2 linked regions of the Anaeromyxobacter diazotrophicus genome follow. The protein of the gene in region 2 interacts with the protein of the main gene of each other region in a pairwise test. Links are inferred from orthologs where the notes say so. Each region holds a gene or a part of one and is shown on either strand. Other genes may lie near its edges. The genes, in order: cysK and epsC.

The links.
Region 1: the proteins of epsC (region 2) and cysK interact in binary tests that used the Escherichia coli proteins (3 or more experiments, as listed by UniProt). The link is inferred for Anaeromyxobacter diazotrophicus from one-to-one orthologs.

The regions. Positions count from the first base shown.
Region 1 is NZ_BJTG01000002.1:263,738-266,887, reverse strand. The notes cover bases 153-2,992. They hold cysK (cysteine synthase A), read right to left. Parts: upstream 2,119-2,992; coding sequence 1,186-2,118; downstream 153-1,185. Other genes in these bases: HWY08_RS04160 (two-component system sensor histidine kinase NtrB), read left to right, coding at 2,264-2,992; HWY08_RS04170 (O-acetylhomoserine aminocarboxypropyltransferase/cysteine synthase family protein), read left to right, coding at 153-1,084. Outside these bases: more of HWY08_RS04170, read left to right, coding at 1-152; more of HWY08_RS04160, read left to right, coding at 2,993-3,150.
Region 2 is NZ_BJTG01000006.1:243,754-246,984, reverse strand. The notes cover bases 142-3,062. They hold epsC (serine O-acetyltransferase EpsC), read right to left. Parts: upstream 2,107-3,062; coding sequence 1,177-2,106; downstream 142-1,176. Other genes in these bases: uvrC (excinuclease ABC subunit UvrC), read right to left, coding at 2,150-3,062; HWY08_RS14035 (inorganic diphosphatase), read right to left, coding at 327-938; HWY08_RS14040 (hypothetical protein), read left to right, coding at 142-309. In the rest of the region: more of HWY08_RS14040, read left to right, coding at 1-141; more of uvrC, read right to left, coding at 3,063-3,231.

The sequences.
Region 1 (3,150 bases), on a different replicon or contig from region 2:
CGAGGGCGGGGTGGCGGGGCTGGCGACGTCGTCGGGGATGGCGGCGCAGTTCCTCGCCATCACCAACATCGCCCAGGCCGGCGACCAGATCGTCTCGGCGGCCCAGCTCTACGGCGGCACGTACAACCAGTTCAAGGTCACCCTGCCCCGCCTCGGCATCGGGGTGAAGTTCGTCGAGGGCGACGACCCGAAGGCGTTCCGCGCCGCCATCGACGGACGCACCAAGGCCATCTACGCGGAGTCGATCGCGAACCCCTCCGGCAACCTGCCCGACTTCGCCGGCCTGGCCGAGCTGGCGCACGAGCACCGGATCCCGTTCATCGTCGACAACACCTTCGGCATGGGCGGCTTCCTGGTCCGACCCATCGAGCACGGCGCGGACATCGTGGTCGAGTCGGCCACCAAGTGGCTCGGCGGCCACGGCACCTCGATCGGCGGCGTCATCGTGGACTCGGGCAAGTTCGACTGGGCCGCCTCCGGCAAGTTCCCGGTCTTCACCGAGCCCTCGCCGGGCTACCACGGCCTGGTGTTCAACGACGTCTTCGGTCCGAAGGGCCCCTTCGGCAACATCCAGTTCATCATCCGCGCCCGCGTCGAGGGGCTGCGCGACCTCGGCCCCGCGCTCTCGCCGTTCAACGCGTTCCAGCTGCTGCAGGGGCTCGAGACGCTCTCCCTGCGCGGGCAGCGCCACGTCGACAACGCGCTCGCGCTCGCCAAGTGGCTCAAGGCGCATCGGCAGGTGGCGTGGGTCAACTACACCGGCCTCGAGGACCACCCGCACCACGCGCGCGCCCGGAAGTACCTCCGGAACGGCTTCGGCGCGGTGCTGACCTTCGGCATCCAGGGCGGGCTCGCGGCCGGCAAGAAGTTCATCGACGCCGTGAAGCTCGCCTCGAACCTGGCCAACGTGGGCGACGCGAAGACGCTCGTCATCCACCCCTCCTCCACCACCCACCAGCAGCTCTCCGAGGCGGAGCAGAAGGCCTCGGGCGTCACGCCGGACCAGATCCGCGTCTCGGTGGGCATCGAGCACCTCGACGACATCCAGGAGGACTTCGAGGAGGCGTTCGCCGCGGCCCGGTAGTCGGGCGCGCCGCCGGCGCGCGGACCCAGGCGCCCCGAGGCGTGACCGCCCGCCCCGCGAAGCCGCGGCGGCGGGCGGTGCTTTCCGGGGCTGGCCGCGTCCTACTTCGCGGCCTCCTCGAACAGCCAGGTCGAGAGGTAGCGCTCGCCGGTGTCCGGCAGCACCACCACGATGAGCTTGCCCTTGCTCTCCGGGCGCTTCGCGACCTCGAGCGCCGCCCACACCGCGCCGCCGGAGGAGATCCCGCACAGGATCCCCTCCTCCTTGTTGAGGCGGCGCGCGATGTCGCCCGAGTCCTCGTTCGAGACGGTGATCACCTCGTCGAGGATCTTGGTGTTGAGCACCTTGGGCACGAACCCCGGCCCCCACCCCTGGATCTTGTGCGGCCCCCCGCGGCCCTGCGAGATGGCGGGCGAGTCCTTCGGCTCGGCGGCGACGATGCGGACGCCCGGCTTGCGCTGCTTCAGCACCTCGCCCACGCCGGTGATGGTGCCGCCGGTGCCGGTCCCGCCGACGAAGACGTCGATCTTGCCGTCGGTGTCGCGCCAGATCTCCTCGGCGGTGGTGCGGCGGTGGATCTCGGGGTTGGCCGGGTTGTCGAACTGCTGCAGGACGAGGTAGCGGGGGTCCTCCTTGGCCATCGCCTCGGCGCGCCCGATGGCGCCCTTCATGCCCTCGGCGCCCGGCGTGAGCACGATCTGCGCGCCCAGCGCGGCGAGGAGCTTGCGGCGCTCCATGCTCATGGTCTCGGGCATGGTGAGGACGAGCTTGTAGCCCTTGGCGGCCGCCGCGAACGCGAGGCCGATGCCGGTGTTGCCGCTGGTGGGCTCGAGCAGGATGGTGTCGGGCTTGATCTTCCCGTCGCGCTCGGCCGCCTCGATCATCGCCACGCCGATGCGGTCCTTCACCGAGGAGCACGGGTTGAAGCTCTCCAGCTTGACCACGACCTGCGCCTGGAGACCGGTCGTGAGCCGGTTGAGGCGCACGAGCGGCGTGTTGCCGATGGTCTTCGTGATGTCCTGGTAAATCCGCATTTCGGCTCCTCGGCTCGTCCCGGCGCGCTGCCGGCCGGCCGCGTGAAGGTGAGGCGTCCGTTATAACGGCGGACGCTCCGCCGTGCACGCGCCATCTTCGCGCCCCCGCGACGGGAGGGGCCCCCCTCCGGTTAAGCTCGGGGCCATGCCCGCCCGGATTCCCCCTGCCCGCTCGGCCGCCCTCGTGCTGGGGGGCGCCGCCCTCGCCGCCTGCGCCGCGGCGTTCGCGGAGGGCACGGTGGCGGGGGTGGCGGTGCTGGCCGCCGCCGCGAGCGGCCTCTTCCTCGTGCGCGCCCGCGCTCAGGCCGCGGCGGCGCGGCGCGAGACGGCCGCCGCGCTGACGCGCCTGCAGGCCATCGTGGACTCGATGGTGGAGGGCGTCATCTTCGTCGACGCCGACGACCGGGTGGCGCTCGTGAACGAGGCGGGCAAGGCGTTGAAGAACCTGGCCGGGCCGCCCGGCCGCGCCCTCCAGGACTGCCACCCGCAGGCCACGCGCGAGATGCTGGGCCGGGTCATGGGGTGGCTCCGCGAGGGCCAGAACCCCGGCCCGAGCCACTCGATCATCAAGGAGAAGGAGGGGCGCTACGAGACGACCTACGCGCCGGTCCGGGCGCGCGACGGCAGCCACCTCGGCGTGGTCATGGTCATCCGCGACATCGCCGACCGCCGCCGGCTCGAGCGGCGGCTGCTGGACGCCGAGCGGCTGGCCGCGGTCGGCCAGATGTCGGCCCAGGTGGCCCACGAGCTGCGCAACCCGCTCAACGCCATCGCGGGCGCGGCGCAGTACCTCCGCCGCATCCTCCCCGCGCACGGCGAGGTGAAGGAGTACGCCGAGCTCATCGACGACGAGGTGCGGCGGGTGAACCACTTCGTGGACGAGCTGCTCAAGGTCGCGCGCCCGGCCGACCCGGTCTTCACGCCCTCCTCGGTGAACAAGGTGCTCGCCGAGGCGGCGCGGCGGGCGACGCTGGCGCGCGGGCTCTCCGGCGACGCGCTGCGGCTCGCGCTGGCGCCGCACCTGCCGCCGCT
Region 2 (3,231 bases):
CCGAGCGAGCCGCCGCGCCACCACGCGGGTGCGCTGCAGGGCGCGACCGTCACCGGCGAGGCTGCGCGCCCCCACCTGGCCGTGCGGATCGGGCTCTGGCTCGACGCCGCCGGCGAGGTGCGCCAGGCGCGCTGGCGCGCCAGCGACGACCCCGGCCTCCGCGCGGCCGCGGAGGCGGCCTGCGCGCAGCTCGAGGCCTCCGGGGCCGCGCGGACCTCCGCGCCGGCGCCGCGCGAAGCGGCCGCCTCCGACGGCGCCGAGATGGTCGCCGCCGCCGTGGCGGCGGCGCTGGCGCTCGCCGGACGGTGACGCCGGACCCCCGCCGCTCAGCGGCGCGAGCGGCCGGCCGCCCGGCGCGGCGCCCCGCGGCGCGACGGCCTGGCCTTCGGGGCCTCGGCCCGGCCGGTGAGCCGCGGCTTCTCCTGCTCGTAGAGGCGCATCGCGGCGCGGAGCGCCTGGAGCCCCTCGCGCCGGCCCTGCGGCTCCTCGACGAGCACCTTCTTGTTCTCGAGGCCCTTGTAGTCCTCGAAGAAGCGCTTCAGCTCCCGCATCCGGTGCGGCGGCATCTCGGAGATGTCGTTGTAGTCCGAGTACTCCGGGTCGTCGGCGTGGACGGCGATGAGCTTGTCGTCCTCCCCCTTGTCGTCGCGCATCTTCATCACGCCGATGATCTTGGCGCGCATGATCGAGAGCGGCAGGATCGCCTCCTGGCAGTACACCAGGATGTCGAGCGGGTCGCCGTCGTCGCAGTAGGTCCGCGGGACGAAGCCGTAGTTCGCCGGGTAGTGGACGGAGGAGAAGAGCACCCGGTCCACGATGAGCAGGCCCGACGCCTTGTCGAGCTCGTACTTCACCTTGGTGCCGGTCGGGATCTCGATGATGGCCGGGATGGAGTCCTCCACGTAGCGGGGGAGCTCCACGTCGTGCCAGGGATGCATGGCCAAAGCGCGCCTCCTTGCGGCGTCGAATCGGCGCGACCCTATACCACCACCGCGGCGGCCATGCCGCCTCGAGTCGAGGCAGGAGGGGCCCCGCGCCCGCGGGGAGGGCGGAGCCCTCCAAGGCGGGGCACATGCGCGGGAGCGGCGCAGCCGCGCATGTGCACGGGACCCGCCGAGCGGAGGTGGGGCCCCAGCCAGCTTTGCTGGATGGGGCGGGGGCGCAGCCCCCGTCGGATCAGATCCCGCCGCCGTACTCGAACCCGGCCTCGCGCACCTCCGCCTGCGTGACGCGGCTGCCGGGCGGCACCCCGTGGGTGAGCCACACGTTGCCGCCGATGGAGGAGCCGCGGCCGATGGTGACCCGCCCGAGGATGGTGGCGCCGGAGTAGATCACCACGTCGTCCTCGACGATGGGGTGGCGGTCGATGCCCTTGATCGGCAGCCCCTTCTCGTCCTTGGGGAAGCTCTTCGCGCCGAGGGTGACGCCCTGGTAGACGCGGACGTTCGCGCCGATGATCGCGGTCTCGCCGATGACGACCCCGGTGCCGTGGTCGATGAAGAAGCGCTCGCCGATGCGGGCACCGGGGTGGATGTCGATGCCGGTCACGGCGTGCGCCTGCTCCGTGATCATGCGGGGGATGAGCGGGACGGCGAGCGCGTAGAGCTCGTGGGCGATGCGCTGATTCGTGACGGCCAGCACGCCCGGGTAGCTGAAGATGGCCTCGTCCTTGATCTTGAGGGCGGGGTCGCCCTCGTAGGCGGCCTCGACGTCCGAGCCGACCAGCCGCCGCACCTCCGGGAGCCGGCCCAGGAAGGCCTGGCAGACCTCCGCCGCCCGGTCCGCGCAGTGCGTGCAGCGCTCGTCCTCGTGCCGCTCGGCGAAGGCGAGGCCGCGCCGGACCTGCTCCTCGAGCGCCTGCAGCACGCGGTCGAGCGTGGCGCCGACGTAGTAGTGCAGGTGCTCGTCCGAGAGGTCCGCCGCCCCGAAGTAGCCGGGGAAGAAGACGCCGCGGAGCCCCTCCACGCAGGCGAGGACCGCGTCGCGCGACGGCAGCACGATGCGGCCGTTCCCGTTGCGCGGCGGGGCCAGCGCCGCGGCCTGCTGACACAGCGCATCGACCACGGGCGCGAGGGGGCGCTGCGCGGTGCGGGTGCGGTTCTCCACGGGATCTCCTCCTCGAGGCGGGGTCGGGTTCCCTCCGACCTTATCACCCGCCGTCGCCGGCCGCCTCCTCGGCCAGCGCGGCGTCGAGGTCCGCCTCGCTCACCTCGAGCGCCGGCGCGCCCTCCACCTCGGGTGAGGGCTCCGCCCCGGCGGCCTCTGCGGCCCCGGCGACAGCGGGGGCCGCGGCGGCCGCGTGGAAGAAGTCCCACACCGCCTGCGCCGCCCGCGGCCCGAACCCCTCCACGCGCGCCAGCTCCTCCACCTTCGCCTCGCGGATGCGCCGCAGCGATCCCAGCTCCCGCAGGAGCGCCTTGCGCCGCCCGGCGCCGATCCCGGGGATGTCCTCCAGCACCGAGTGGAAGTTGCGGGAGCGGCGCAGCTTGCGGTGGAAGGTGATGGCGAAGCGGTGCGCCTCGTCGCGCAGCCGGGTGAGCAGGTAGAGCTCGGCCGAGTTCTGCCGCAGCACCAGCGCGTCCTTGCGCCCGGGCAGGAACACCCGCTCCGGGGTCCGCTCCAGCTCCGACACGAAGCCGCGCCCCTTCGCCTCGGCCGCGTCGGCCAGCGCCGCGGCGCTCGCCCGCCGCCGCCCGGAGATCACCCGCGCCGTCCCGTAGTCCATGAGCCGGCTCTTGGCGAGCCCCGCCATCTGCACGAAGGGGAGGCCCGGGTTGCCCGCGGCCGGCGCGGTGGCGACGCCCAGGTCGTGGGCCGCCGCCAGCGCGGCGTGGAGCTGCCCCTTGCCGCCGTCGATGACGAGCAGATCGGGGAACGCGTCCTCCGCGAGCGCGCGCTTGAGCCGGCGGGTGACGACCTCGTGGAGCATGGCGAAGTCGTCCTGCCCGGCGACGCCCTTCACCTTGTACCGGCGGTAGTTGTCCTTGTCCGGCTCGCCGTCCTTCATCGACACCCCGGAGCCGACCGCCAGCGCGCCCTGGAAGGTGGAGATGTCGTAGCACTCCATCCAGCGCGGCTCCTTCGCGAGGTGCAGCGCGCGCGTCAGCGCCGCCAGCGCCTCTTCGCGCCGCTCGTCCTTCTCGTGCCAGCTCTTGAACCCCTGCGCCGCGTTCCTGGCCGCGACCTCGAGCAGGTCGGCCTTGGCGCCCCGCTGCGGGGTGAGGAGCCTCA